3 regions of the Streptomyces sp. NBC_00045 genome follow, and region 1 is predicted to be linked to each of the others. Evidence: riboswitches for the same ligand, from Rfam matches in the RefSeq annotation. Region 1 holds a riboswitch; each other region holds the start of a gene.

The links. A riboswitch is a leader RNA that binds a small molecule or an ion and turns the genes downstream of it on or off. The one in region 1 is predicted to bind cyclic di-AMP.
Positions count from the first base shown of each region.
Region 2: it holds a riboswitch for cyclic di-AMP, as region 1 does, so the genes downstream of both, OHA65_RS31615 (LysM peptidoglycan-binding domain-containing M23 family metallopeptidase) here and OHA65_RS28010 (M23 family metallopeptidase) in region 1, are expected to answer to the same signal.
Region 3: it holds a riboswitch for cyclic di-AMP, as region 1 does, so the genes downstream of both, OHA65_RS15770 (transglycosylase family protein) here and OHA65_RS28010 (M23 family metallopeptidase) in region 1, are expected to answer to the same signal.

Region 1 is NZ_CP108271.1:5,970,290-5,979,954, forward strand. It holds gene OHA65_RS28000 (pitrilysin family protein) at 1-466, shown strand, start outside; gene OHA65_RS28005 (pitrilysin family protein) at 487-1,854, shown strand; cyclic di-AMP (ydaO/yuaA leader) riboswitch at 2,039-2,198, shown strand; gene OHA65_RS28010 (M23 family metallopeptidase) at 2,211-3,005, shown strand; gene OHA65_RS28015 (GntR family transcriptional regulator) at 3,199-3,864, shown strand; gene OHA65_RS28020 (HPr family phosphocarrier protein) at 4,027-4,308, opposite strand; gene OHA65_RS28025 (GNAT family N-acetyltransferase) at 4,494-7,361, shown strand; gene OHA65_RS28030 (DUF5998 family protein) at 7,413-8,009, shown strand; gene OHA65_RS28035 (alkaline phosphatase family protein) at 8,009-9,211, shown strand; gene OHA65_RS28040 (thymidine kinase) at 9,457-9,665, shown strand, end outside.
Region 2 is NZ_CP108271.1:6,814,720-6,824,384, reverse strand. It holds gene OHA65_RS31630 (sensor histidine kinase) at 1-1,920, opposite strand, end outside; gene OHA65_RS31625 (MBL fold metallo-hydrolase) at 2,157-3,356, opposite strand; gene OHA65_RS31620 (SGNH/GDSL hydrolase family protein) at 3,575-4,360, opposite strand; gene OHA65_RS31615 (LysM peptidoglycan-binding domain-containing M23 family metallopeptidase) at 4,526-5,494, opposite strand; cyclic di-AMP (ydaO/yuaA leader) riboswitch at 5,499-5,706, opposite strand; gene OHA65_RS31610 (tyrosine-protein phosphatase) at 5,985-6,806, shown strand; gene OHA65_RS31605 (aspartate aminotransferase family protein) at 6,830-8,251, opposite strand; gene hpnH (adenosyl-hopene transferase HpnH) at 8,248-9,279, opposite strand; gene OHA65_RS31595 (1-hydroxy-2-methyl-2-butenyl 4-diphosphate reductase) at 9,285-9,665, opposite strand, start outside.
Region 3 is NZ_CP108271.1:3,380,016-3,389,680, reverse strand. It holds gene OHA65_RS15790 (nucleoside triphosphate pyrophosphohydrolase) at 1-991, shown strand, start outside; gene OHA65_RS15785 (globin domain-containing protein) at 1,020-2,228, opposite strand; gene OHA65_RS15780 (cytochrome P450) at 2,344-3,618, shown strand; gene OHA65_RS15775 (transglycosylase family protein) at 3,721-4,755, shown strand; cyclic di-AMP (ydaO/yuaA leader) riboswitch at 5,038-5,206, shown strand; gene OHA65_RS15770 (transglycosylase family protein) at 5,209-5,919, shown strand; gene eno (phosphopyruvate hydratase) at 6,185-7,474, shown strand; gene OHA65_RS15760 (septum formation initiator family protein) at 7,604-8,092, shown strand; gene OHA65_RS15755 (DUF501 domain-containing protein) at 8,139-8,705, shown strand; gene OHA65_RS15750 (Ppx/GppA phosphatase family protein) at 8,702-9,665, shown strand, end outside.

The DNA.
Region 1 (9,665 bases):
GGTACGCCGTGACCAGAGCGCCGTCGCGGCCGGCTTCGGCATGCTGCGGCTCGCCGGTGCGCCCTCGCTGGGCTGGCTGGACGTGAAGACCTCCAGCGGGGTCGAGGTGCCCGCCATCGAGGCCGCCGTCGACGAGGAGCTCGCGCGGTTCGCCGCCGAGGGCCCGACGGCCGAGGAGATGGAGCGCGCGCAGGCGCAGCTGGAGCGCGAGTGGCTGGACCGGCTGAGCACGGTGGCCGGCCGCGCCGACGAACTGTGCCGCTTCGCGGTGCTGTTCGGCGATCCGCAGCTGGCCCTGACCGCGGTCGGGCGCGTCCTCGACATCACCGCCGAGGAGGTGCAGGCCGTGGCCGCGGCGCGACTGCGCCCCGACAACCGGGCGGTGCTGGTGTACGAGCCGCTCCCGGCAGGGGCCGACGCCGACGCGGCCGACGAGAACGACGAGAACGAAGGGGCGGAGCAGTGAGCGACACCGCAGCCGTCACGATGACCTTCCACCCGCAGCCGCAGGCGGGCCAGGCCAGGCCGTGGGCCTTCCCGGCCCCCGAGCGGGGCGCGCTGCCCAACGGCCTGACCGTGCTGCGCTGCCACCGGCCCGGCCAGCAGGTCGTCGCCGTCGAGGTCAACCTCGCCGCCCCGCTGGACGCCGAGCCCCAGGGCCTGGACGGCGTGGCGACCATCATGGCCCGCGCGCTGTCCGAGGGCACCGACAAGCACTCGGCCGAGGAGTTCGCGGCCGAGCTGGAGCGCTGCGGCGCCACCCTCGACGCGCACGCCGACCACCCGGGCCTGCGGGTCTCGCTGGAGGTCCCGGCCTCCCGCCTGCACAAGGCACTGGGCCTGCTCGCGGAGGCGCTGCGCGCCCCGGCCTTCGCCGACGCCGAGGTCGACCGGCTGGTGCGCAACCGGCTCGACGAGATCCCGCACGAGCTGGCGAACCCGCAGCGCCGCGCCGCCAAGGAGCTCTCCCGGCAGCTCTTCCCGTCGACCCTGCGGATGTCCCGGCCGCGCCAGGGCACCGAGGAGACGGTCGCCCGGATCGACTCCGCGGCCGTACGCGCCTTCTACGAGGCCCACGTACGCCCCGCCACGGCCACCGCGGTCGTCGTCGGCGACCTGACCGGCATCGACCTGGACGCCGTCCTGGGGGACACCCTGGGAACCTGGACCGGCAACTCCGCCGAGGCGCTCCCGGTGCCGCCGGTGACCGCGGACGACACGGGCCGCGTGGTCATCGTGGACCGGCCCGGCGCGGTCCAGACGCAGCTGCTCATCGGCCGGATCGGGCCGGACCGGCACGAGCGGGTCTGGGCGGCGCAGGTGCTCGGCACGTACTGCCTGGGCGGCACGCTCACCTCGCGCCTGGACAAGGTGCTGCGCGAGGAGAAGGGCTACACGTACGGAGTGCGCGCCTTCGGCCAGGTGCTGCGGTCCACCGCGGACGGCAAGGGCGCCTCGATGCTCGCCATCAGCGGCTCGGTGGACACCCCCAACACCGGCCCGGCGCTCGAAGACCTCTGGAAGGTGCTCCGCACCCTCGCGGAGGGCGGCTTGACCGACGCCGAACGGGACGTGGCGGTGCAGAACTTGGTGGGCGTGGCCCCGCTGAAGTTCGAGACGGCCGCGGCCGTCGCCGGCACGCTCGCCGACCAGGTCGAGCAGGAGCTTCCGGACGACTACCAGGCGCGGTTGTACGCACAGCTGGCCCAAACGGGCACGGTGGAGGCGACTTCGGCCGTTCTGGCCGCCTTCCCGATGGACCGCCTGGTCACCGTCCTGGTGGGTGACGCTTCGCAGATCGAGGCGCCGGTGCGGGCGCTGGGGATCGGTGAGGTCACCGTCGTCACCAACTGACGGACATCTCAAGGGGCTCCGGTGGCTTGTCCACCGGGGCCCCTTTTGTCTGTTTAGTGGAGAGGTTGCTTGTATGGGGTGTGGCGTACGCAACAAAAAGGCGCGTCTGTTTGGCGATTGACTGATGATCCGCCTAGCGTCGGCCGTGCTGTCCGTCAGTTGTACGCGCCGCATCCGCGGCACCGGGCAGCGATCGCCGAGTCCCCGTCAGGCGCGAGCCTGGGGAGCCGGGGACCCACATGTGTCCCTGGGGTGAATCGGACCGCCTCGTCAGAGGGGGCCCGTAGGAGACCTTCCTGCTCCGAACCCGTCAGCTAACCCGGTAGGCGAGAAGGAAGGAAAGGATCAACCCCTTCATGGCGTTTGGCAGTCGTGCCGCCGGTAAGCACCGTGGTTCCAGCCGTCTGAGCCGCAAGACCGCCGGCTACGCCGGCATCGCCGCCCTCGCCACCACCGGTGTCGTCGGCTCCCTCGCCGGACCGGCGTTCGCCGCGTCCGACAAGGCCCCCTCCATGGAGGACACCGGTCTGAACGCCGTGGTCACCGCCGAGGACCTCGCGGGCGAGATCGAGGCCCAGGCCGAGGCGCAGCAGAACGCCGCCGATGCCGCCGCCGCCAAGGCGAAGGCCGAGGCCGACGCGAAGGCCCGTGCCGCCGAGGCCAAGCAGAAGGCCGAGGACAAGGCGAAGGCCGAGCGCGAGGCCGCCGAGCGCGCCGCCCGCGAGGAGGAGCGCAAGCGCCTCAACACCTTCGTCGCCCCCGTCGACGGGTCCTACATCAGCACCCAGTGGCACGCGGGTGGCGGCATGTGGTCCTCCGGCAGCCACACCGGCATCGACTTCCACGCGGCCTCCGGCACCTCGGTGCACGCGGTGGGCGCCGGAACCGTCGTCGAAGCCGGCTGGGGCGGCGCGTACGGCAACAACGTCGTCATCAAGCACAACGACGGCACCTACACGCAGTACGGCCACATGACCTCGCTGAACGTTTCCGTCGGCGAGCAGGTCACCCCGGGCCAGCAGATCGGCCTGTCGGGCTCGACCGGCAACTCCAGCGGCCCGCACCTGCACTTCGAGGCCCGCACCGGCGCCCAGTACGGCTCGGACATCGACCCGGTCGCGTACCTGCGCAGCCACGGCGTCGACGTCTGACCCGCAGCACTCGACCGAAGGCCCCGGCTCCCCGAGCCGGGGCCTTCGCGTTGTGGCTGTAAATATCCCCGATTTCCGCCCGCACTCGGAAAATATCGCGTGTTGCAATAGAGTCCCGATACGATCGCAACACGATCGCAACACGGTCGCGGCAAAATGACGTCGGCAGTCGGAAATAGGCGGAGGTCCGGTCTTGCGTATTCCTGCGCACGCGGTATGCACGGCGATCCGTGACGACATCGTCTCCGGGGTCTTCGCGCCGGGCGGCAGGCTGACCGAGGAACTGCTGGCCCGCCGGTACGGGGTCTCCCGCGTCCCGGTCCGCGAGGCGCTGCGGACCTTGGAGTCCGAGGGGTTCGTCACCTCCCGCCGGCATGCGGGCGCCTGCGTCGCCGAGCCCACCGAACAGGAGGCGGTCGATCTCCTGGAACTGCGGATGCTGCTGGAGCCCCTGGCCGCGGCCCGGGCCGCCCGGCGGCGCACCGAAGCACACCTCAAGGTGCTGCGCGGGCTGGTCAGGCTGGGCCAGGAGCGGGCCAGGCAGGGGCAGGGGGAGGATCTGCGGTCGCTGGGCGGCTGGTTCCACGAGACCCTCGCCCAGGCCTCGGGCAGTCCGGGGCTGATCACGCTGCTCACGCAGATGCGGCACAAGGTCGCCTGGATGTACGTGGTGGAGGCGCCGGCGCGGCCCGTGGAGTCCTGGGCCGAGCACGGGGCGATCGTGGACGCGGTCGCGCGCGGGGACGCCGAGCGGGCGCGGGCGCTGACGGCCGTCCACGCGGACCGCGCGGCGCGGGTGCACCGGCTGCGGGTGAGGACTTCGCAACATGCCGTAAACACGGCGAGCGGTCCGTATTAACAAAAGAGGCGTATTAGTTTCGGAGGCGTCGGCTGAATTCATGGCGCTTTGACTGTCGTCCTACGCGGACGATGTGAATTGCCGAATACGACGAAGCCGCGGCCGCCGGAATACCGGCGGCCGCGGCTTCGTCTCGTGTCGTGCCCGGGCGAACCCGAAGGGTCAGACGGTCTCGGGGAGCTCTTCGAGGCCCTCGGCGACCAGCTTCGCGAGGCGGTCCAGCGCCACTTCGGCGCCCTCGGCGTCGGACGCGAGGACGATCTCCTCTCCGCCCTGCGCACCCAGGCCCAGCACCGCGAGCATGGACGCGGCGTTGACGGGGTTCCCGTCGGCCTTGGCGATGGTCACCGGGACGCCGGAAGCGGTCGTCGCACGGACGAAGATCGAGGCGGGACGAGCGTGCAGGCCCTCGGCCCATCCGACGTTGACGCGGCGCTCTGCCATGGTGATGCCCTTCAGGTTCTTACGGGTTGTCTAGACCAGTCTCTCACGACGCCCCGAATGCTCCGACCGGCCTCCGGCGCGGATCCTCTGCCGTTCGACCTACCCCAGCTTGCACTGGTTTGACCCTGCTTGCCGCGTGCGCCGCGCAGGAGCCGTTCGGCCGGTCCTGGCCTTAAGATCGCCGCATGACCACCCCGTCGGACCCCTCGTACCCGGCCCACTGGGAAGCGGACGTCGTCCTGCGCGACGGCGGCACCGCCCGGATCCGGCCCATCACCACCGAGGACGCGGGCCGGCTGGTCAGCTTCTACGAGCAGGTCTCCGACGAGTCGAAGTACTACCGCTTCTTCGCCCCCTACCCCCGGCTCTCCGACCGCGACGTGCACCGCTTCACGCACCACGACTACGTGGACCGGGTCGGCCTCGCGGCGACCGTCGGCGAGGAGTTCATCGGCACCGTCCGCTACGACCGGATCGGCCCCGACGGCCGGCCCGCCACCGCCCCCGCCGACGAGGCCGAGGTCGCCTTCCTCGTACAGGACGCCCACCAGGGCCGCGGGGTCGCCTCCGCGCTCCTCGAACACATCGGCGCGGTCGCCCGGGAGCGGGGCATCCGGCGGTTCGCGGCAGAGGTGCTCCCCGCCAACAACAAGATGATCAAGGTGTTCACGGACGCCGGCTACCAGCAGAAGCGCAGCTTCGAGGAGGGCTCCGTCCACCTCACCCTCGACCTCGAACCCACCGCCGAGTCCCTGGCCGTGCAGCGGGCCCGCGAGCAGCGCGCCGAGGCCCGCTCCGTGCAGCGGCTGTTGGCCCCCGGCTCGGTGGCCGTGATCGGAGTCAGCCGCTCCGGCGGGGGCGTCGGCGCCGCCGCGCTGCGCAACCTGCGCGACAGCGGTTTCCGCGGCCACCTCTACGCCGTGAACGAGGCCGCCACCGCCGACCTGCTGGACGGGGTACGGGCCTACCGCGCGCTCGGCGACATCGACGCCCCGGTCGACCTCGCGGTGATCGCGGTCCCGGCCGAGCGGGTCCCCGAGGCAGTGGCCGCCTGCGGGGAGCACGGGGTGCAGGGCCTCGTGGTGCTGTCCGCCGGATACGGGGAGAGCGGCGCGGCCGGGCTCGACCGGCAGCGCGAACTCGTGCGCCAGGTGCGCTCGTACGGGATGCGGCTGATCGGGCCGAACGCGTACGGCGTGATCAACACCGCCCCGGAGGTCGGGCTCAACGCCTCACTGACCCCGGCGCCCGCGCCGATCCGGGGCCGCATCGGACTGTTCACCCAGTCCGGGGCGATCGGCATCTCGCTGCTGTCCGCACTGCTGCGGCGGGGCGCGGGGCTGTCGTCCTTCGTCTCGGCGGGCAACCGGGCGGACGTCTCCGGGAACGACATCCTCCAGTACTGGTACGAGGACGAAGCCACCGACGTCGCGCTGATGTACCTCGAAACCCTCGGCAACCCGCGCAAGTTCACCCGGCTCGCGCGGCGCACGGCGGCCGTGAAGCCGGTGGTCGTCGCGAGGGGCGCCGGCCGCCACACCCCCGCCGGACACGTGGTCCCCGGGACCAGGCTGGCGGACACCACGGTCTCCGCACTGCTGCGGCAAGCGGGGGTGATCCGGGTCGACACGGTGACCGAGCTGGTGGACGTGGGGCTGCTCCTGGCCTCGCAGCCGCTGCCGGCCGGGCCGCGCGTGGCGATCCTGGGGAACTCGGAGTCGCTGGGCGTCCTCACGTACGACGCGTGCCTCGCGCAGGGGCTGCGGCCCGCGGTCCCGCTGGACCTGACGACGGCGGCGACGCCCGAAAGCTTCCGGCTGGCGCTGGGCGCGGCGCTGGCCTCCGCCGAGAACGACGCGGTGATCGTCACGGTGATCCCGTGGGTGAACGAACAGGAGCCGCAGGACGACCTGGCCGAGGCCCTGCGGGACGCGGTGGCCGGCCATCCCGGCAAGCCGGTGGCCCTGGTCCACGTGGAGCTGGCGGAGCTCGTCGACGCCCTGTCCCCGACGGGGGTCCTGCCCGGAGCCGGAGCCGGAGCCCGGCCCGGACCGGCGAGCCCCGGCTCCACGGGTGCGGCGCCGCTTGCGGGAGCGCTGCCCCCGCGTCCCGGGGCGCGGGAGACGGGCGCGACCGCGTACGCCGGGCCGGGCGCCGACGGCCCCGGTTCCGGCGAGGCCCCGGACGGGCGGATCCCGGCGTACCCGGCCGCCGAGCGGGCCGTCAGGGCCGTCGCCGAGGCCGTCCGGTACGGGCAGTGGCGGCGGGCCAACGCCGACTCCGGTCACGTCCCCCAGTACGAGGACATCGACGAGGCCGCAGCCGCCGCCCGGCTCGCCGGCCTGCTGGTGGACGCCGGCGACGGCGTGCTCACCCTCACCGAAGCCGACGCCGGCGCCCTGCTCGCCCACTACGGGATCCGGGTGCTCCCCACCCTGCCGGCGCCCACTGCGGACCACGCGGTCCGGGCCGCCCGGGCCCTGGGCTACCCCGTTGCCCTCAAGACCACGGCCCCGCACCTGCGCCACCGCGCGGACCTCGGCGGCGTACGCCTCGACCTCGCGACCGAGGCCGACCTGCGCCGCTCGTACGAGGAGCTCACCGACCTCCTCGGGAGGCCCGACGAGCTGCTGCCCGTCGTCCAGGCCATGGTGCCCCGCGGGGTCGACACCGTCGTGCGGTCCGTCATCGACCCCGCCGCGGGCGCCGTCCTCTCCTTCGGGCTGGCCGGCGTCGCCTCGGAGCTGCTCGGCGACACCGCCCACCGCCTCGTCCCGGCCACCGACCGGGACGCCGCGGGGCTGATCCGGTCCATCCGGGCCGCACCCCTCCTCTTCGGCTGGCGCGGCAGCGACCCCGTCGACACCGCCGCCCTCGAAGAGCTCCTGCTGCGACTGTCCCGGCTCGTCGACGACCACCCCGAGGTGGTGGGCGTCACCCTCGAACCCGTCGTCGTCGCCACCGAGGGCCTCTCCGTGCTGAGCGCCACCGTCCGGGTGGCGCACCCGCCGGCCCGCACCGATCTCGGTCCCCGGACACTCCCCAGCTACTGAGCCGGTCCCGGGGCGCCCGGCGCGCCCCGGACGGGCCTTAGGATGGACCCCATGGCGAAATCCGGTACGACGACCCAGGGGCTGCGCACGGCGATCGAGCGCAGCGGCTACTACCCGGCCCTCGTGGCCGAGGCCGTGGAGGCCGCGGTGGGCGGCGAGCCGATCTCGTCGTACCTGGTCCACCAGGAGACGACCTTCGACTCCAACGAGGTGCGCCGGCACGTGACCGTCCTGGTCCTGACCGGGAACCGCTTCATCGTGAGCCACACCGACGAGCAGGCCGCCGACGCCGGGTCGCCGTCCCCGTATGCGACCACCTCCACCGAGTCGGTCAAGATCGGCGCGATCTCCTCCGTGGTGCTCAGCCGCGTCGTCGCCAACCCCGAGTCGTACACCCCCGGCACCCTGCCCCGCGAGGTCGTCCTGACCATCGGCTGGGGCGCGGTCTCCCGCATCGACCTGGAGCCCGCCGCCTGCGGCGATCCGAACTGCGACTCCGACCACGGCTACACCGGCAACTCCACCGCCGACGACCTCAGCCTGCGCGTCAGCGAGGCCGGCGACGGCCCCGAGGCGGTCCGCCAGACCCTCGTCTTCGCGCAGGCCCTGTCCGAGGCCACGGCGGCGGCTTCCGCCCCTGCCCGCTGATGTCCTACTCCGCACCGTCGAACTGGGACGAGCCGGAGCTGCTGGACCTGTCCGGCGCCCCCGTCCCGGAGTACGGCACCGGCTCGCTCGCCGATCTGCTGCCGACCCTGGTGGCCGGCCAGGGCGTGCCCGGGTACACCTCCGCCATCGCCGAGCTCACCCCGGCCGACCGGAACTGCGTGTTCCTGGTCGATGGCATGGGCTGGGAGCAGATCAAGGCCCACCCGGACGAGGCCCCGTACCTCACCTCCCTCCTCGGCAGCTCGCGCGGCGGCACCGGCCGCCCGATCACCGCGGGCTTCCCGGCGACCACCGCCACCTCGCTGGCCTCCGTCGGCACCGGCCTGCCCCCCGCCCGACATGGCCTGCCCGGCTACACCGTGCGCAATCCGGCCACCGGCGAACTGATGAACCAGCTCCGCTGGCACCCCTGGACGCCGCCGAAGCCCTGGCAGCCGTACCCGACCGTCTTCCAGCAGGCCGACAAGGCGGGGGTGGCGACGGCGCAGGTGTCCTCGCCCGCGTTCCAGACCACCCCGCTCACCAAGATCGCGCTGAGCGGCGGCACCTTCCTCGGCCGGATGACCGGTGAGGAGCGGATGGACCTCGCGGCGCAGCGCCTCGCCGCCGGCGACCGCTCGCTGGTGTACACGTACTACAGCGAGCTCGACGGAGCCGGCCACCGGCACGGCGTGAACTCCGACGCCTGGCGAGGCCAGCTGATGTGCGTCGACCGGCTCGTGCAGCGGCTCGCCGAGCAACTCCCGCCCCGCACCACGCTGTACGTGACCGCCGACCACGGCATGGTGGACGTCCCCTTCGACGAGGACTCGCGGATCGACTTCGACGAGGACTGGGAGCTGGGCGCGGGCGTGGCCCTGCTCGGCGGCGAGGGCCGGGCCCGGCACGTCTACGCCGTACCGGGCGCCGAAGCCGACGTGCTGACCGTGTGGCGGGAGGTGCTGGGCGACCGGTTCTGGATCGCGAGCCGCGAAGAGGCCCTGGAACGCGGCTGGTTCGGGCCGCCGGGGGAGTGCGACGAGCGCGTGCTCGGCCGGATCGGCGACGTGGTCGCCGCCGCCCACACCGATGCCGCGATCACCGCGTCCGTCAACGAGCCGAACGAATCTGCGCTCGCAGGGATGCACGGCTCCATGACCGCGGCCGAGCAGCTCGTCCCGCTGCTCGAAATCCGCACCTGACCCACCGACCCGTCCCGACCGGTGCCGTTCCGTACGGCGTCTTCCCGAGCGTCTCCCGCCGACCACGACCCGAAAGGCCCCGTTCCTTCCATGCCCGAATTGGTGTTTTTCTCCGGCACGATGGACTGCGGGAAGAGCACTGACTTGCTTGGGCATTCGCCATCTGTTGATCGTGGCGTGGGTCGGGTTGCGTCGTCCGGGGCTGTCAGCCGTCTCCGCTTGATCCGAAAGGTCCCGCTCTCCTGATGTCCGAACTTGCCTTCTTCTCCGGAACGATGGACTGTGGGAAGTCAACTTTGGCGCTTCAAATCGAACATAATCGATCGGCGCGCGGGCTGCAGGGGCTGATCTTCACACGCGACGACCGTGCGGGCGAGGGAAAGCTCTCGTCACGTCTGGGGCTGGTGACCGATGCGGTGGAGGCGGAGCCGGGCCTCGACCTCTATGGGTACGT
Region 2 (9,665 bases), 840 kb from region 1:
GTTCTCCGACTGGGCGAGGCCGAAGCCCCGTTGGAAGGCGGCCATCAGGCCCGGATCGTGCACGGGTCGCTCGGGTGCGTCGTCCCGCCGCGGGGCGGGGACGTCCCGCAGTTGCGGCGCGACGTGCTGCTGGGCCCGGCGGCGGGGCAGGGGCGGCCGGTCCGGATCGGTCCGGGCGGCCGGTACGGAAACCACCGGGTGCACGGGGACCGGGAGGGCGGGTTCCCGCACGGCCGAATCGGGGGCCGGCCGCAGGGCCGGGGGCATCGCCGACGCCGTGCCCCGGCCCGCGACCGGGCCCGCGCCCGGGGTGACGTCCAGCCCGAGGTCCAGGCCCAGGCCCAGGTCCAGGGTCGTCTCGACGGCCGACGCCCGTCCCGGCTCCCGGGGGTCGGGCGCCTGCCGCACGGCCCGCGGCCCCGGCCGCGTCTCCGCTCGGGGTACGGGCTGCGCCGCCCAGGTCGGGGCGGCCGGCGGCCGTGCGGCCGCCGGCTCCGGTTCGGGTCGCGGCCCCGGCCGAGGCTCCGGTTCCGGTCGAAGCTCCGGTTCCGGTCGTCGCAGCGGTTCCGGTCGCGGCTGCGGCTCCGGTCGCGCGTGCGGCTCCGGTCGCGGGTGCGGTACTGCCACCCGTACGGGCTCCAGCGGGGGCATGCCCGCGCCGGCCTCCCCCGTCCCCCACGAGGTGGCCCGGGAGCCGCCGAGCGCGTCGGCGGCGCCGGGCGCCTCCGCCCCCAGCAGTTCCTGGGGCAGGACGAGGACCGCGAGCACGCCGCCGTAGATGTTGGACTTGAGCTCGACGGCGATCCCGTGGCGGCGGGCCAGCGCCGAGACCACGAACAGGCCGATCCGGCCGTCCGCCAGCAGGTGCCGGACGCTGATCTGGTCGGGGTCGACGAGCAGGGCGTTCATCCGGTGCTGCTCGGCTGCCGGCATGCCCAGCCCGCGGTCCTCCACTTCGACGGCGATGCCCGCGGTGACCCGCTCGGCGCGCAGCACCACGTCGGTGTCGGGCGCGGAGAACACCGTGGCGTTCTCGACCAGTTCGGCCAGCAGGTGCACCACGTCGGCGACGGCGTGGCCGCGAACGGTGCCGCCGGCCGGGGGCACCACCTTGACCCGGGTGTACTGCTCGACCTCCGCGACGGCGGAGCGCAGTACCTCGCTCAGATCGATGGGCCGGGTCCACTGGCGCCGGGAGGCGGCGCCGCCGAGTACGGCCAGGTTCTCGGCGTGGCGGCGGATCCGGGTGGCGAGGTGGTCGACGTGGAAGAGCTCCTTGAGGAGGTCGGGGTCCTCGACCGTGTCCTCCAGCTCGTCGAGCAGCGAAATCTCGCGGTGCACGAGGGACTGGAGCCGGCGCGCGAGGTTGACGAAGACCTCGACCTTGCGGTCGCTGTCGGACGGCGCGGCCGGTCCGGCCAGCCGTACGAGGGTGGTGTGCGCGTGTTCGCGGGCGCCGCGCAGCTCCTGGGAGAGCAGCCAGAACTCGTCCACGCGGGCCTGGTCGCTGCCGGGCGGCGGCGCCGTCGGACCCCCGCGGACCGGGCGGACCGGCGGCTCGCCGCGTTCCAGCCGCTCGGCGGCGGTCCGCAGCTCCTGGCGTCCGCGCACGCTGGAGCGGCGCAGGGCTTCGCAGCGGTCCCGGACGGCCTTGGCGGAGCGCTGGGCGCCGAGCAGGGCCGCGGCCAGTGCGCCGACGACGAGCAGCGCGCAGCCGGCCAGGATCGGCCACAGCCGGGCGTCCCGCTGCCCCGCGCCCCCGCCGAGCTGGAGCGTGAAGATCACCGCGGCGGCTCCGCTGAGTGCCGCCGCGAGGGTGGGCAGCATGGCGGCGCGGACCAGCTGGGGGTGTATCTGCCGGCCGGGACCGGTGACGGCGTGTCTCGACGGGGCGTGGCGGGCGGCGCGGAGTCCGGACATCGGCGTCCTCTACGTGGGGCCCGGGCCCCCAGGGGTTCCGGGGCCCGGTGTTGATCACCAAATACCCACGCTAGACCGCACGATCCCTCCCCTAACAGCCAGTTGGGGAACTTCACGGGGGTGCTTCCCGCTCCCGGCGGAGCGCTCGTACGACAGCCCGAATCCGCCGGGGGCGTGCGTTCGCAGTGGCCTGTGCGACGCACGACCCCCGGCCTGTGGATGCCCCGGAGCGGCGCCTACGAGCCGACGGCCTCCGGTTCCTCGTGCGCCACGGCCGGAGGCCGCGAGGCCGCGACGGGGAGGGTGCCGGTCGCGGGTGCGGGCGGGGCCGACGCCACGAACGGGCGCCACCACGGCTCGCTGGGAGCGTCGGCGGCGCCCGGCTCGAACGGCTGGCCCGGGATCGGCAGCGCGATCGCCGCCCCGGTGGCCTCGGCGGCGGCCACGGTGCCTTCGCCGGGCTCGTCCCACGGGTGCGGGGCCAGGTTGAAGGTGCCCCAGTGGATCGGCAGCATCGTGCCGTGCGGGATGCCGCCCTGGAGGTCGAGGTGGGCGCGCATGCCCTCCTCCGGGGTCATGTGGATGTCGGGCCAGTACTCCGAGTACGCGCCGACCTGGATCATCGTGGCGTCGAAGGGGCCGTGCTCGGCGCCGATCTCCCCGAAGCCGGGGAAGTAGCCGGTGTCACCACTGTGGAAGATCCGGTGCTCGTCGCCCGCGACGACCCACGAGGCCCACAGGGTGTTCTGCGTGTTGCGCAGGCCGCGCCCGCAGAAGTGCCGCGCCGGGGTCGCCGTCAGCAAGAGCCCCGCGATCTTGGTGCCCTCGTTCCAATCGAGCTCGCGCAATCGGTCCGGCGGGACGCCCCAGCGCTCCAGGTGGGCGCCGACGCCGAGCGGTACCGCGAAGACCGTGTCCGTGCCGGCCAGCTGCTTGATGGTCGGCAGGTCGAGGTGGTCGTAGTGGTCGTGCGAGATCACCACGGCGTCGACCGGCCCCAGCGAGGCCAGCGGTACGGGGACGGGATGCAGCCGCTTGGGTCCGGCGAACGGGAAGGGCGAGCAGCGCTCACCCCACACCGGGTCGAACAGCACCCGCCGCCCGTCGATCTCCGCGAGTACGCCGGAGTGCCCCATCCAGGTCAGGCGCAGCCCGCTGACCGGTGGCTTCGCCAGCTCGGCGAGCGTCGTCGAGTAGACCGGGATCGGAGCGCCCGGGTTGCGCCTGATCCGCTGCTCCTTGTGGAAGTAGATCTTGGCGAACTCCAGCATGGAGCCGGAGGGCCTGGTCCGGGCCCCGACGGGGTTCTGGAACACGCCGTCGGCGAAGTTCGGCGAGCGGAGAATCCGCTCCAGGCGCGCGCCGGAGGGGTCCGCGCCGAAGGCTTCGGGCCGCAGGGCGCGCAACCGTGGACGCAGGGGACGGGAGCCGGTCAAAGCGCCTCCTGGGAGGGTGGGGCGGATGGTCGTGATGCCGTGCGTACGTGACACCGGTCTATCACCATCCCAACGCGCACCGGCGCCGAAGGATTCCGCCGCGCGCCCCCGGCCTCGCACCCCGCCTTCCGGCTCCCGTCCCCTCCCCCTCTTGCAGCCCGCCCCGGTCTCCCCCCGGCCTCTTCCCCCGGGCTCTGCCGCGACCGTCACCCGCCGGGCTACAGCGGCAGCAGGTCCGGACGCTTCGCCTCCACGTGGTCCCCGGAGGACTCCCCGCGCAGCCGCCGTCCGATCCACGGCACCAGGTGCTCCCGCGCCCACTGGATGTTGTCCCGGGTCACGTCCACCGAGCCGCGCGGCTGTTGCGGGGGCCACGGCTGGTCGGGGTCGGCCGGCACCTCCAGCCCCAGCACCTGGGCGGCGCGCAGCGCGACCCGGGTGTGCCCCTCCGGCGAGAGGTGCAGCCGGTCGAAGTCCCAGGCGCGCCGGTCCTGTACGGACTTCAGCGACCAGAGGTCGAGCACCGGGCAGTCGTAGCGGTCGGCGATGGCGCGCACGTGCGCGCTGTACGTCGCCACCTTGCCCCGGAGGTGTTTGAGGACCGGTACGCCGCGGGTGTCGAAGCCCGTAGTGATCATGACCTGGCCGACGGCCCCGGTGAGGTCGGCGACGGCCGCCTCGAACCGCTCCGCCACGTCGTCCGGGTCGCTGCCGGGTCGGATGATGTCGTTGCCGCCCGCACAGAAGCTCACCAGGTCCGGTGCGAGCTCCTTGGCCCGGGGGACCTGTTCGGCCACGATCTGGTCGAGGAGGCGCCCCCGCACGGCCAGGTTCGCGTACCGGAAATCGTGTTCTTCGCGCTGATCGGCCAGGAGTACGGCCAGCCGGTCCGCCCAGCCGAGAAAGGTCTCCCCGGGCCCCGGGTCCCCCACACCCTCGGTGAAGCTGTCCCCGATCGCCGCGTACGAGCCGATGGTCTTGAGTGTCGTCTTCGTCGCTGCCACGAGACCACATCCTTCACCCCGACACGTGACCTACGCCACCGTAGGAAGGGGTTGACGGACCGTGATCTTTACCACCCGTTCGGTACGGAATAACAGCGCGTGAGGCCGGGACCCCCCTCGGGTCCCGGCCTCACGCGTCCAGCTGCCTTCCGACGGCGCGAGCCGTCAGATGCTCACGCCCTTGGAGCGGAGGTAGGCCAGCGGGTCGATGTCCGAGCCGTAGGACGGCCCGGTGCGGATCTCGAAGTGCAGGTGCGGGCCGGTGGAGTTGCCGGTGGAGCCGGACAGGCCGATCGTCTGGCCGGCCGTGACGCTCTGGCCGACCGAGACGGACAGCTGGGACAGGTGGCCGTACTGCGAGTACTTGCCGTCCGCGTGCCGGATGACGACCTCGTTGCCGTACGCGCCGCCCCAGCCGGCGGAGACCACGGTGCCGGCGCCGACGGCGCGGACGGTGGTGCCGGAGCTCGCGATGAAGTCGACACCGGTGTGGTAGCCGCTGGACCACATGGCGCCGGGGGTCTTGTACTGGGTGGAGATCCCGGTGCTGCCGACGGGTGCGACGAACCCGGCGGCACTGACCGTGCCGGCGGCGGACTTGGCGGCGGTGTTCTTCTCGGCGGGCGCGGGAGCAGCGGCGGGGGCGGCCGCGGCCGCCGCGGCGGGGGCGGGGGCCGCGTCCGAGGACTGCTTGGCCGAGGACCGCTCCGCCGGGGTCCGGGCGGGCTTCTCGACCGGAGCCGCCTCGCCCTTCGCACCGAGGGTCAGCTTCAGCCCGGGGCGGATCAGCGACGGGTCGGCGCCGACGGCCTCGCGGTTGTCGGCGTACAGCTGCTGCCAGCCGCCCGTGAGGTGGCGGTCCTGGGCGATCTTGGAAAGGTAGTCGCCCGGCACGACGGTGTAGACGGCCGGCGCGGCCTGCACGGCGGCGGCCGGCGCGGCCCGGAGCGCCGCGGGAGCCTGCGGGGCCTGCACCGGGGCCGTGGCGGGTGCGGCGGCAGGGGCACCGGCCGCGTGGGCGCCGGCGGCACCCAGCAGCGGCAGCGCGAGGGCCGCACCGCCAGTGCCCGCGACGGCGAAACCGCGTGCCACGGAACGGGACTTGGGACGGCGGTGCTTACCCTTTGCAGGCATGGCGAATTCCTCTCCGTCGCCTGCGAGGTGAGCTGTCGGGTTGGGACTGGAGATGTCCGGCCGCACATGAGCGGAACATGTACGGCTTCACCCCTAGCTGCGCCGATACGAAGATCGGAAACAGCGGCTTACCTGGTTCCCCCGCTCCTGCCGCGCGCGTGAATAGTCGGGTGCGGTATCCGGACGGCGGCAGGATTCGGCGGTCCATCCGGATCGATCGCGAAGGTAATCGAGTTCGGCCACACGGAACAAGCCGCGAATTTCCTGACGCATTAACAGGGTGAGGGGCCCGACGGAATTCCGGTCACCCTCCGTCCATTCCTCGCCGTCAACAACCGCCCCGGCCGGGCCTTTCGGCTTTGGTGATCAGGCACTCACGGTCACCGTATGATCTGGCTCACGGGGCTGCGCCCGATCTCGCCTCCGGTTATGGCAAGTTGGCCCCAACTAGTGCAATTCGGACACCCCACGACGACGCGGAGGAGTTCCCGTGACCCAGCAGATACCCCAGCCCCCGCGGACCGAGCCCGTACCGGAGCCGGAGCTGGCCGGAGTGCGCAACTTCCGCGATGTGGGCGGCCTGCCGACCACCGACGGACGACGGGTCAAGCCGGGAAAACTATTCCGTAGCGGACATCTGGCGCATGCCACCGAAACCGATGCAGAATTCCTCGCTTCGCTCGGCCTGCACACCATCTTCGACTTCCGCAACGGCGCCGACCACGCCCTGGAAGGGCTCGACGTCGAGCTCCCCGGCGTCCGGAACGTCAACATTCCGCTGTCGGATCCGGCCGACGGCAAGGAATTCTGGAAGATGGTCCGCGACGGTGGCGTCGGGCAGCTCCGCGGACTGCTCGGCGACGGAAAGGCCGCCGCCCGGATGGCCAACTCGTACCGTTCGATGGTCGAGCACCGCACCGCCGAGCACGGCCGGGTCGTCCACGCCCTCGCCGAGGACAGCGTTCCGGCGCTCATGCACTGTGCGGCCGGAAAGGACCGGGCCGGCCTGTCGATCGCCGTCACCCTGCTCGCGCTGGGCGTCGAGCGCGAGGCGATCGTGGCGGACTACCTGGAGTCCAACGCCCCGCACCGCCGCTACCGGGTGCGCCGCGGCAGCGACGCGCCCGAAGCCCGCGCGCCCGAGGTGATGGAGCTGCTCGCGCCGCTCTTCGACGCCCGCGCCGAGTACCTGACGGCGGCGTTCGAGACCATCGACGGCCACTGGGGCGGGGTCGACCGGTACCTCGCCGAAGGCCTCGGGCTCGCGCCCGAGACCCTCGACCGACTCCGGGACCGGCTGCTCGACCGCTAGGTCGCGTCCTGCGGAGCAGGCCGTCAGCCGCCGCCGACGGCCTGCTTCACCAGCGTCCTGCCGAAGTCCCACATCAGCGAGCCCCCGCCGTGCGCCTCGTCCATGACCTCGCGGAAGGCCGTGACAAACCGGTCGACGTCCGCCTCGTCCACGATCAGCGGCGGGATCAGCTTGATGACCTCCAGATGGTCCCCCGACACCTGGGTCAAGATCCGGTGCTTCTGTAGCAGCGGCACCACGACCATCTGCGCGAAAAGCCCCTTGCGGGCCGCCTGGAGCACGGTCCACCGGCTGCGCAGCCCCAGCGAGGACGGCCGCCCGAACTCGATACCGATCATCAGGCCCCGCCCCCGCACCTCGTGGAGCAGTTCGTACTCGTCCACGAGGGCGGCAAGCCGGCCGCGCAGCAAGTCGCCCGTCGCGCGCGCGTTCGCGACCACCGACTCGTCCTCCATGACGGAGAGCACCGCCAGCCCGGCCGCCATCGCCTGCGCATTGGATCCGAAGCTCGCGGAGTGCACCAGCACCCGGTCCATGGACGAGTAGACCTTCTTGAAGATCCAGTCCTTGCCGAGGGTCGCACCGACCGGCACGTAGCCGCCCGACAGCGCCTTGGCCACGCAGACCAGGTCCGGTTCCACGCCCGGCTCGTGCTGGTACGCGTAGAAATCGCCGGTCCGGCCGAGGCCCGTCTGCACCTCGTCCGCGATCAGTAGCGCCTTGTGCCGGTGCAGCAGCTCCTGCGCCGCGCGCAGGAAGCCGGGCGGGGCCGCCAGCACGCCCTTGCCCTGGATCGGCTCGACGACGAACGCCGCGACGTCGCCCCGCCGCAGTTCCCGCTCCAGGCCGGCCAGGTCCCCGAGGGCGACCTTCGTATCGGGCAGCAGCGGCGCGAAGCCGTCCCGGAAGCCGCCCTCCCCGTTCACGGACAGGGAGCCCGTGGTCAGGCCGTGGAAGGCGTGGTCGCAGTAGAGGATCCTGGGCCGCCCGGTGGCGTACCGGGCGAACTTCAGGGCGGTCTCCACGGCCTCGGTGCCGCTGTTGCCGAAGAAGACCCGGTCCAGGTGCGGGCTGTACGAGAGCAGTTTCTCCGCGAGCAGCCCGGGCAGCGGCTGGCAGTCGAAGCGGGTCAGATCGGCGAGCTGCGCGTCCAGGACGTCGTGCAGGGCACGCCGGACCACCGGGTGGTGCCGCCCCAGGCCCATCACGCCGAACCCGGCCAGCATGTCCAGGTAGTCGTTGCCCTCGGCGTCCCAGAAGTGCGCGCCTTCGGCCCGTACGTAGACCTTGTCGAAGCCGATCGTGTGCAGCATCCGGGGCAGCTGGTGGTTGAGGTGCCGCGCGTGCAGCTCGTACCGCTCCGCGCCGCGCTCGGCCAGCAGGGCGCCTAGGTCGAACCCGCTGCCCCGGTCGGCTCCCCCGCCCCCTCCCGACGCGGACGTCATGCCGACGCGTCCCGGTTGCCGCCGATGGTCTCCCGGGCCGCGCGCAGGGATTCCTTGAGGGAGCCCATGGTGGCGAGGACGGCGGTCGGCTCGTAGCCGCAGTGCGCCATGCAGTTCGCGCAGCGCGGGTCCTTTCCGCGGCCGTACTTGCTCCAGTCGGTGTCCTCGATCAGCTCCCGGTACGTCGGTACGTAGCCGTCGCTCATCAGATAGCAGGGGCGCTGCCAGCCGAAGAGGGAGTAATTCGGAATGGCCCAGGCGGTGCAGGGGAAATCCACCTTGCCTTCCAGGAAATCGAGGAAGAGCGGCGAGTGGTTGAGCCGCCAGCGACGCCGGTTTCCGCCCGCGAAGGCCTTCTTGAAGAGTTCCCTGGTCTGCTCGACTCCGAGGAAGTGCTCCTGGTCGGGTGCCTTTTCGTAGGCGTAGGCGGGCGAGATCATCATTTCGTCGACCTTGAGGTCGTCGTTGAGGTAGTTGAGCACCTCGATGATCGTCTGCGGGGTGTCGGTGTTGAAGAAGGTGGAGTTGGTGGTGACCCGGAAACCGCGCCTCTTCGCCTCCTTGATGGCGGCCACCGCCTCGTCGAAGACGCCTTCCTTGGCGACCGACTCGTCGTGGCGTTCGCGCAGCCCGTCGATGTGCACGGCGAAGGCGAAGTACGGCGACGGGGTGAACTTCTCGATCTTCTTGCGCAGCAGCATCGCGTTCGTGCAGAGGAACACGTACTTCCGCCGGGCCACCAACTGCCGGACGATCTCGTCGATCTGCGGGTGCATCAGCGGCTCGCCGCCCGCGATGGACACCATCGGCGCGCCGGATTCCAGGACGGCGCCGACGGCCTGGGCGACCGGCATGCGCTGCTTGAGCACGCCTGCCGGGTGCTGGATCTTCCCGCACCCCTCACAGGCCAGATTGCAGGCGTAGAGCGGTTCCAGCTCGACGATCAGCGGGAACTTCTCACGCTTGCGGAGCTTCTGTTCGAGAAGATACGTCCCGACCCTGATGGACTGTCGCAGTGGCATGGCCATCTGGCTCACCTCCTGGGGAGCAACAAAGAACGGTGCCAGTCATGAAACGCGGGCAGTACGGCACGCAGTACGCGGAAGGCCGATATTCCACCGCGGAACGTGCCGATGCGGACGAGCTCATGCTCCGGAGCGTCCACGATCACCCGGACGGCCGCAACCGGACGGTTCCAGCCACTTTCGGCGGCCCGGGCGGCGGTCCACAAGGTGGCCGCGGACTCCATGTCGACCGCGATGGCGCCGGTGGCGCGCAGCTGGGAGCGCTCCTGGCCGCGGACGACGTGGTCGGATCCGGTCAGTGCGCCGGTGTGCACGGTCCGGCCCGGAGCGGCCCGGGCCAGTGCCTCGGCGAGCAGGGCGGTGCCGTCGCACACGACGGTGCCCCGCGG
Region 3 (9,665 bases), 2.6 Mb from region 1:
CCGGATCGTCCTGCTGACCGCCAGCCACCGGGTCGCCCCCGGGCTGCTGTCGTGGCCGGCCTGGCAGACGCTGCACGCCGCGGACCGGGTGCTGTGCGCCGACCCGGGCCACCCGCAGCTGCCGTACCTGCGGGAGGCGGGCGTAGAGGTCGCGCACGAGACCCCGGACGCGCGCGAGTTGGTCGAGGCCTGCGCCGGCGGCCGCACGGTCGTCGTGATCCCCGGCGGCGAGGGCGACCAGCGGCTCACCGACGGGCTGGCCCGGCTCGCCGGCTCCGGCCGCGTCGACATGCCCGACCTCGAACTGCTGCCCGGCTCGTACGATCTGCCCGGCGCCCGCCTGCTCGACCTCGTCCAGGTGATGGACCGGGTCCGCCGCGAATGCCCCTGGACCTCGCGCCAGACCCACGAGGGACTGGTCAAGTACGCCATCGAGGAGGCGTACGAGCTGGTCGAGGCGATCGAGGACGGGGACAGGGAGGCGCTGCGCGAGGAACTCGGTGACGTGCTCCTCCAGGTGGTCTTCCACGCGCGCATCGCCGAGGAGCACCCCGAGCAGCCGTTCTCCGTCGACGACGTGGCCGGCAGCCTCGTCGAGAAGCTGATCCACCGGCATCCGCACGTCTTCGGGGACGCCCAGGCGCAGACCCCTGAGGACGTCAGCGCGCACTGGCAGCGCACCAAGGCGGTCGAGAAGCAGCGGGAGTCGGTCACCGACGGGATTCCGCTGGGCCAGCCCGGACTCGCGCTCGCGGCCAAGCTCGCCGGCCGGGTCCGCGCGGGCGGCGTGGCCGTGGAGCTGCCCCGGGGCGAGGGCATCGGCTACGAGCTGCTGGAGCTGGCGGCGCGCGCCGAGGCGGCGGGGATCGACCCCGAGACCGCGCTGCGGGCGGCGGCCCGCGTCTACCGGGACGCGATCCGGTCCGCGGAAGGAGTCGGCGCGGACACTGGCGAGGACGCCGGCGAGGACGGCGAGGGCCCCGGCGCGTAGCCCGCGTCGTTCTGCCGCCGGAGCCCCCTCAGGCCCGCGGCGAGCGGCCCGACGGGTCGTGCCAGTGCGGCGCCGGGCGGCTGAGGAACCACTCGCCGAAGCCCAGGGGGCGTCCGTTCGGGCCGTGGCCGGCGGTGGGTACGCAGTCGTGGAAGATCCGCCCGGGCGGGGCGCCCAGTTCTTCCAGCAGGTGCACTGTCTGCTCGACGAACGGCGGCGGGCCGCTGAGGTAGACGTCCTGCTCGGGCCACAGGGCCCGGTGGCCGAGCGCGGTCGCGAGCCGCCCGGTGGCCTGGTTGCGGTGCCGCCCGGGGGCCGGCGTGATGTAGGTGACGCCGAGCCAGCCGAAGGTGGCGGCGTACTCGTCGATCAGCGGGCGGTCGTAGAGGTGCGCGGCGTCGCGGGCGACGACGAAGAGCCGTACGTCCTGATCGGGGGGTTGCCCGGCGAGCTCTTCCAGCATGGCCCGGATCGGCGCCCAGCCGGTGCCCGCCGCGATGAGGCTGACGGGGCGGCCGGCGCGGCGCAGGGTCAGCTGCCCGCCGGCCGCGCCGAGCCGCAGCACCTCGCCGGGCCGGGCCTCGCGGACCAGGGCGGTGCTCAGCCGGCCGTGGTCGACGCGGCTGACGTGCAGGTCGAGGGTGCCGTCGGGGCGCGGGGCGTTGCCGATGGAGTACGTGCGCCAGGTCGCCGGGACCCGCTCGCTGCTCACGCTCACGTACTGGCCCGGTACATGGGGGTAGGGGGCGTGCGGGCGCAGGGTCAGCACCCCTATGTCCTGCCCGTACTGGAGGTGGCGGACGATCTCGGCGTCCCACCACGGGGGGTCCTCGCTCGCGGCGGCCCCGGCCATCATGGCGTCGGCGATCACCTGGTAGGCCTCGGACCAGGTCTTCTCCACGTCCGGGGTCCAGGCCTCGCCGGAGGTCAGGGCAAGCGCGGCGAGCAGGCTGGAGCCGACGGCCGCGTAGTGCTCGGGGCCGGCGAGGAACTTGCGGTGGTCACGGCCGAGGGCGTGGAGATAGGGGAGGAGGCTCTCGTCGCCGAGGCGGGCGACCACGTGGGCCAGTGCGGCGAAGAGCCGGTCGCGCTGGCGTTCCATGCCCTCGGTGGAGGCCGGGAAGAGTTCACGGAACCCGGGGTTGTGCCAGAAGAGGTGGGAGTAGAAGTACTTGACCGCGTGCTCGGCCCGTCTCTCCACCACCGCGAAGCTGCTCTTCAAGATCCTCACATCCACAAAACCGAAAGTAGGAACGTCGGGCAACGCGACGTCAAGCGATGGCGGATCTACGGACAGCCGCGGCGAACACCCCATATGGGATGGCCGCCGGCGCGCGGGATACGGTCAGCGGGTGCACGAGCCGACCTCCGCAGCCCCCCACGACAACACTCCTCCCCAGGGCCCGACCCTGTTCGACTGGGAGTTCGCCACCGATCCGTACCCGGCGTACGCCTGGCTGCGCGAGCACTCCCCGGTGCACCGCACCAAGCTGCCGAGCGGGGTCGAGGCCTGGCTGGTCACCCGGTACGCCGATGCCCGCCAGGCCCTCGCCGACCAGCGGCTCAGCAAGAACCCGGCGCACCACGCGGAGCCGGCGCACGCCAAGGGCAAGACCGGGATCCCGGGGGAGCGCAAGGCGGAGCTGATGACCCATCTGCTCAACATCGATCCGCCGGACCACACCCGGCTGCGGCGGCTGGTGTCGAAGGCGTTCACTCCGCGCCGGGTCGCCGAGTTCGCCCCGCGGGTGCAGGAGCTGACCGACCACCTCATCGATCGGTTCGCGAGCAGGGGTGAAGCGGACCTCATCCACGAGTTCGCCTTCCCGCTCCCCATCTACGCCATCTGCGAGATGCTCGGCGTACCGCGCGAGGACCAGGACGACTTCCGCGACTGGGCGGGGATGATGATCCGGCACGGCGGCGGTCCGCGGGGCGGGGTCGCCCGCTCCGTGAAGCAGATGCGGACCTACCTCGGTGAACTCATCCACCGAAAAAGGGATGATCTGGGCAATGATCTGATTTCGGATCTGATCCGCGCGAGCGACCACGGCGACCACCTGACGGAGGCCGAGGCCACCGCGATGGCCTTCATCCTGCTCTTCGCCGGCTTCGAGACGACCGTCAACCTCATCGGCAACGGCGTCCACTCCCTCTTCATGAACCCCGACCAGCGCACCCGCCTGCAGGACTCCCTCGCCGCCGGGGAGAGCGGCCTGCTGGAGACCGGCGTCGAGGAGCTGCTCCGCTACGACGGCCCCGTGGAGCTGGCCACCTGGCGGTTCGCCACCGAGGCGCTGAGCCTCGGCGGCCAGGACGTCGCGGCCGGCGACCCGGTGCTCGTGGTCCTCGCCGCGGCCGACCGGGACCCCGAGCGGTTCGCCGATCCGGACACCCTCGACCTCTCCCGCACCGACAACCAGCACCTCGGATACGGGCACGGCATCCACTACTGCCTGGGCGCGCCGCTCGCACGACTTGAAGGACAGACGGCGCTTGCGAGTTTGCTCACGCGTCTGCCGGATCTGGAACTCGCTGTTCCGCCCAACGAGCTTCGCTGGCGCGGGGGTCTGATCATGCGTGGCCTGCGCACTCTTCCCGTCCGGTTCGCACCTCGAAACACCTGAACGTCCCCTGACCAGAAGTCAGCCCCGGTCAAGAGTTGTGACTTGCATGCCAAGAAGGCTAGGTTCTGCCGTTACCCAGTCGTTATGCGAAAGGTGCAGCTCATGCGTTCCGGGAACGGCCGCCACAGACGCCCCCGCCAGGTACCCGCGATAGTCGTCACCGCCGGAGTCACCGGCTCCGCGCTGGCACTGCCGCTGCTCGCCGCCACCAGCGCGAGCGCGGCCGACACCTCCACGTGGGACAAGGTCGCCGAATGCGAGAGCGGCGGTTCCTGGAGCGCGAACTTCGGCAGCGGGTCGTACGGCGGACTTTCGTTCACGCAGGAGCAGTGGAACGCCTCGGGCGGCCAGGAGTTCGCCGAGCGCCCTGACCTCGCCAGCCGTTCGCAGCAGATCGCCGTCGCCGAACGCGTGCTGGGTACCCAGGGCCCCCAGGCCTGGGGGCAGTGCTCGGAGTCGGCAGGACTGACCCGGCAGTCCCCCGCGGCGGCCGTGGACCCCGGCCTGCCCGGCACGCTCGGTCCCGTCGCCCCCAGCGCCTCGCGCCCCGACAACTCGGTCCCGAAGGGCGGCTCCGGCGCGAAGGCGACGGACTTCGGCGCCCCGACCCCGGCTCCGGCCCCCGACTTCACGCTTCCGCCCGCGCCGCTCGCGCCGAGCAGCGGACTGCCCGTCATGCCCGATCCGGACGCGCCGTCCACGTCGCCGACCGTCCCGGTGCTCCCGGGCGACCCGACCACCACCCCGGGCACCCCCACGGCCCCGACGACGCCCACCGCGCCGGGAACTCCGACCGCTCCGGCCCACCCGGCGGACCCGACCGCTCCGATCACCCCCGGGGCCGACCCCACCGCCCCCGCGGCCCCCGGCGCCCCGGGTGCCTCCACCGACCCGGCCGGCATCCCGGACACCTCCGGCAACGGCAAGCACCGTGGTACGCCCGCCGTTGAGGTTCCCGTCACCTCTGCCGCGGCGTCGAACCCCTCGTACACCGTCCAGGAGGGCGACAGCCTGGCCACCATCGCGACCGCCAGGAAGGTCAAGGGCGGCTGGAACGCGCTCTACGCGGCCAATGAGCAGGTCATCGGCAAGGACGCCGATCTGATCAAGCCCGGTCAGAATCTGGATCTAAGTTAGTAATAACGGCACTTCGGGCACCCGGAAAGAGTGGAATGTCCGCTATCTGCAAGTGAGACATGTGTCTCTTCCGGTCAACTGGCGTGTCCCGTCTGCCGTCTTCCGCAAACCCGCTCCTCACCTGCGCAAACGCCCTTAAAGGGAGCGCAAGTAGGGCCCGTTTCTCCCCGGTGTTCCTCGTTGAACATCGGGGAGAGACCTGTCTACCTTCTGAGTCGCCCGCCACCGCGGGCTCCTTCGACCGCATCGCCGAATCCTGCCGGCGGACGGGGGGAACAGTCGTCGCGTAAAGCGCCGAAGGCAGGAGCGGGGGAACCAAGGTAGGCGCCGGGACCGGCCGTTGAGAGACGGCCACGGAAACGGCTAGGGGTTAAGTCGTGCGCCATGCACGGCCGGGCACTCATCAGCCCGAACCCGACAGCTCACCTCGTAGGCGTCGGTGAGGAGAACTCCATGCTGCTTTCCGGCAAGGGCAAGCACCGCCGCGCCACGGCCATCGAACGGACCACCCGCATCGTCACGCTCGCCGGCGTCGCCGGTGTCGCGGTCGCCGCGCCCCTGATGGCGGCCGGTTCGGCCTCCGCCGCCACCGGCTCCGAGTGGGACCGCGTCGCCCAGTGCGAGTCCGGCGGCAACTGGGCCATCAACACCGGCAACGGCTACTACGGCGGCCTGCAGTTCTCGTCCTCCACCTGGGCCGCGTACGGCGGCAAGGCCTACGCCTCGCAGGCCAACCAGGCTTCCAAGTCGCAGCAGATAGCCGTCGCCGAGAAGGTCCTCAAGGGCCAGGGCAAGGGCGCCTGGCCGGTCTGCGGCAAGGGTCTCTCCAACTCCTCCTACAGCGGTGGTGGTACGACCGACACCCCGAAGAAGACGGAGACGAAGACCGAGACCAAGAAGACCCAGCCGAAGAAGACCGAGCCGAAGAAGGAGACGACGAAGCGCTCCGAGGCTCCGGCTCCGACGACCCGCTCCGAGCGCGCCGAGGCCCCGGTCATCAAGACCGGCAACGGCTCGTACGAGGTCAAGTCCGGCGACACCCTGGGCACCATCGCCGAGGCCAACGGCGTCAAGGGCGGCTGGGAGAAGCTCTTCGAGCTCAACAAGGACATCGTCTCGGACGCAGACCTGATCTTCCCGGGTCAGATGCTGAAGCTCAGCTGAATCCTGCCGTAACAATCGCGGCAGCATGCACGGCACGCGACATCCCCACCGCCCGGCGCGACTCCCCCCACGCGCCGGGCGGCGGTGTTTTCCCGCCCCGATCCGGCGCCCCTATGTCCTGGAAGGCGGGTATTCGGGCCCTTTTTCGTCCCAGGAGGCGGGCGGTCGGCGGGCCGAATGCCCGGAGCCGGTTAGGCTCTAGTCGGCAAGGCCGTCCCACGGCCTGACATGCCACCGCACACCCAGCGTCACATCCCAGAAGGAGATGCTCGTGCCGTCCATCGACGTCGTCGTAGCCCGGGAAATCCTGGACTCCCGAGGCAACCCCACGGTCGAGGTCGAGGTGGGCCTCGACGATGGCAGCACCGGCCGTGCTGCAGTTCCGTCCGGTGCCTCCACCGGTGCCTTCGAGGCCATTGAGCTCCGTGACGGTGACCCCAACCGTTACATGGGCAAGGGTGTCGAGAAGGCCGTCCTCGCGGTCATCGAGCAGATCGGCCCGGAGCTCGTCGGCTACGACGCCACCGAGCAGCGCCTGATCGACCAGGCCATGTTCGACCTGGACGCCACCGACAACAAGGGCTCGCTCGGCGCCAACGCCATCCTCGGCGTGTCCCTCGCCGTCGCGCACGCCGCGTCCGAGGCCTCGGACCTCCCGCTCTTCCGCTACCTCGGCGGCCCGAACGCGCACCTGCTGCCCGTTCCGATGATGAACATCCTCAACGGTGGGTCGCACGCCGACTCCAACGTGGACATCCAGGAGTTCATGATCGCCCCGATCGGCGCGGAGTCCTTCTCCGAGGCGCTGCGCTGGGGTGCCGAGGTCTACCACACCCTCAAGAAGGTCCTGCACACCAAGGGCCTCTCCACCGGCCTGGGCGACGAGGGCGGCTTCGCCCCGAACCTGGAGTCCAACCGCGCCGCGCTCGACCTCATCATCGAGGCCATCAAGCAGGCCGGCTACACCCCGGGCAAGGACATCGCGCTCGCGCTCGACGTCGCCGCGTCCGAGTTCTACAAGGACGGCAAGTACGAGTTCGAGGGCCAGTCCCGCTCGGCCGCCGAGATGACCGACTACTACGCCGAGCTCGTCGAGGCGTACCCGCTCGTCTCCATCGAGGACCCGCTGTTCGAGGACGACTGGGCCGGCTGGAAGACCATCACCGACCGCCTGGGCGCCAAGGTCCAGATCGTCGGCGACGACCTCTTCGTCACCAACCCCGAGCGCCTGGCCCGCGGTATCGAGGAGGGCTCCGCGAACGCCCTGCTCGTGAAGGTGAACCAGATCGGTTCGCTGACCGAGACCCTCGACGCCGTCGAGATGGCCCAGCGCAACGGCTTCAAGTGCATGATGTCGCACCGCTCCGGCGAGACCGAGGACGTCACCATCGCCGACCTCGCCGTCGCGGTGAACTGCGGCCAGATCAAGACCGGCGCCCCGGCCCGCTCGGACCGCGTCGCCAAGTACAACCAGCTGCTGCGCATCGAGGAGATCCTCGACGACGCCGCGGTGTACGCCGGCCGCTCCGCCTTCCCGCGGTTCCGCGCGAACTAAGCGCTGCCGGCGGGCACGGCAAGGGGCAATCACGCTCTTGCCCTTCCCGCCTCCGTACGTCCCCGCACTCGGTCCCGTACCGTGTGCGGGGACGTATTGCGTAGCGCGTACATAGGGGAGGCGGGATCAATGGCCGGGAACCGGGATCGGTTCTCCACCTTCTCCACCGCGACCAGGCTCAAGCAGCTCGGCGAGCGGACCGCCGCCCACGTCTACCGCTCGCAGACGCGCCGCCAGGTCCGCCGCAGCCGGCTCACCGGCCGGGCCGCGCTGCTGGTGCTCGTCCTCTGTACGCTGGTCGTCGCCCTCGCGTATCCGATGCGTCAGTACGTGTCCCAGCGTTCGGAGATCGCGCAGCAGCAGCGGGCCGCCGAGGCCGCGAGCCGGCGCCTCGAACGCCTCCGTGACGAGAAGGCCCGCTGGCAGGACAACGCGTACGCGGAGCAGCAGGCGCGCAAGCACCTGCACTTCGTCCGCCCGGGCGAGATCAGCTACATCATGACCGACCCCGGGGCCGGGGCCGCCGAGCGGCACCGCACCGGAGCAGCCGGATCCGACCGGCCCTGGTACTCGAACGTCTGGGACGGCGTCGACAAGGCGGACCGCCCCGGCGAGTGACGAGCACCCGCACCCACCCACGAGAACGAAGAGACTTCCTGTAGGCATGCAGACGCCCCCGCCCCAGACCGACCGGACCGAGCCGACCGACGCGGACATCGAAGCGTTCCAGCAGCAGCTCGGCCGCCCGCCGCGCGGGCTGCGCGCCATCGCCCACCGCTGCCCCTGCGGCCAGCCGGACGTGGTGGAGACCGCGCCGCGGCTCCCCGACGGCACGCCCTTCCCGACGCTGTACTACCTCACCTGCCCGCGCGCGGCCTCCGCCATCGGCACGCTGGAAGCCAACGGCGTGATGAAGGAGATGCAGGCCCGGCTCGCCGAGGACCCCGAGCTCGCCGCCGCCTACCAGGCCGCGCACGAGGACTACATCCGCCGCCGCGACGCCATCGAGGTGCTCCAGGGCTTCCCGAGCGCCGGCGGGATGCCGGACCGGGTGAAGTGCCTGCACGTGCTGGTCGGCCACTCGCTGGCGGCCGGACCCGGCGTGAACCCGTTCGGCGACGAGGCCCTGGCGATGCTGCCGCAGTGGTGGGCCAAGGGCGCCTGCGTCACGCCGTGCGCACCGAAGGCGCAGACCGCGGAGGCCGCGGAGCAGCAGGGACCGGACGCGTGACCCGGGTCGCCGGCATCGACTGCGGTACGAACTCCATCCGTCTGCTCGTCGCGGACTTCGACCCCGCCACGGGCGAGCTGGTCGAACTGGACCGGCGTATGACGATCGTCCGGCTGGGCCAGGGCGTGGACAAGACGGGCCGGCTGGCCCCGGAGGCGCTGGAGCGGACCTTCGCGGCGTGCCGCGAGTACGCGGCGGTGATCAAGGAGTTCGGTGCCGAGCGGGTGCGGTTCGTGGCCACTTCGGCCTCCCGCGACGCCGAGAACCGGGACGAGTTCGTCCAGGGCGTCTTCGCCATCCTGGGCGTCGAGCCCGAGGTGATCTCCGGTGACCAGGAGGCGGAGTTCTCCTTCGTCGGCGCCACCAAGGAGCTGACGGGCGCCACCCTCCCCCAGGCCCCGTCCGGTGCGACCCCCCTGGAGAAGCCCTTCCTGGTGGTGGACATCGGCGGCGGCTCGACCGAGTTCGTGGTCGGCGAGGAGCACGTACGGGCGGCCCGTTCCGTCGACGTGGGCTGCGTCCGGATGACCGAACGGCACCTGGTCGTGGACGGGGTGGTCACCGACCCGCCGACCGCGGAGCAGATCGCCGCCATACGGGCCGACATCGAGGCGGCGCTGGACCTGGCCGAGCAGACGGTCCCGCTCGCCGAGGCGCGCACGCTGGTCGGCCTGGCAGGCTCGGTGACGACGGTCGCCGCGATCGCCCTCGGGCTGCCGGAGTACGTCTCCTCGGAGATCCACCACGCGCGGATCCCGTACGCGACGGTGCGGGAGATCAGCGAGCGGATGCTGACGGCCACGCACGCCGAACGCGCGGCGATCCCGGTGATGCACCCGGGCCGGGTGGACGTGATCGGTGCGGGCGCCCTGGTGCTCCTCGCGATCATGGAGCGGACCGGAGCCGCGGAGGTCGTGGTCTCGGAACACGACATCCTCGACGGAATCGCGATCAAGACGG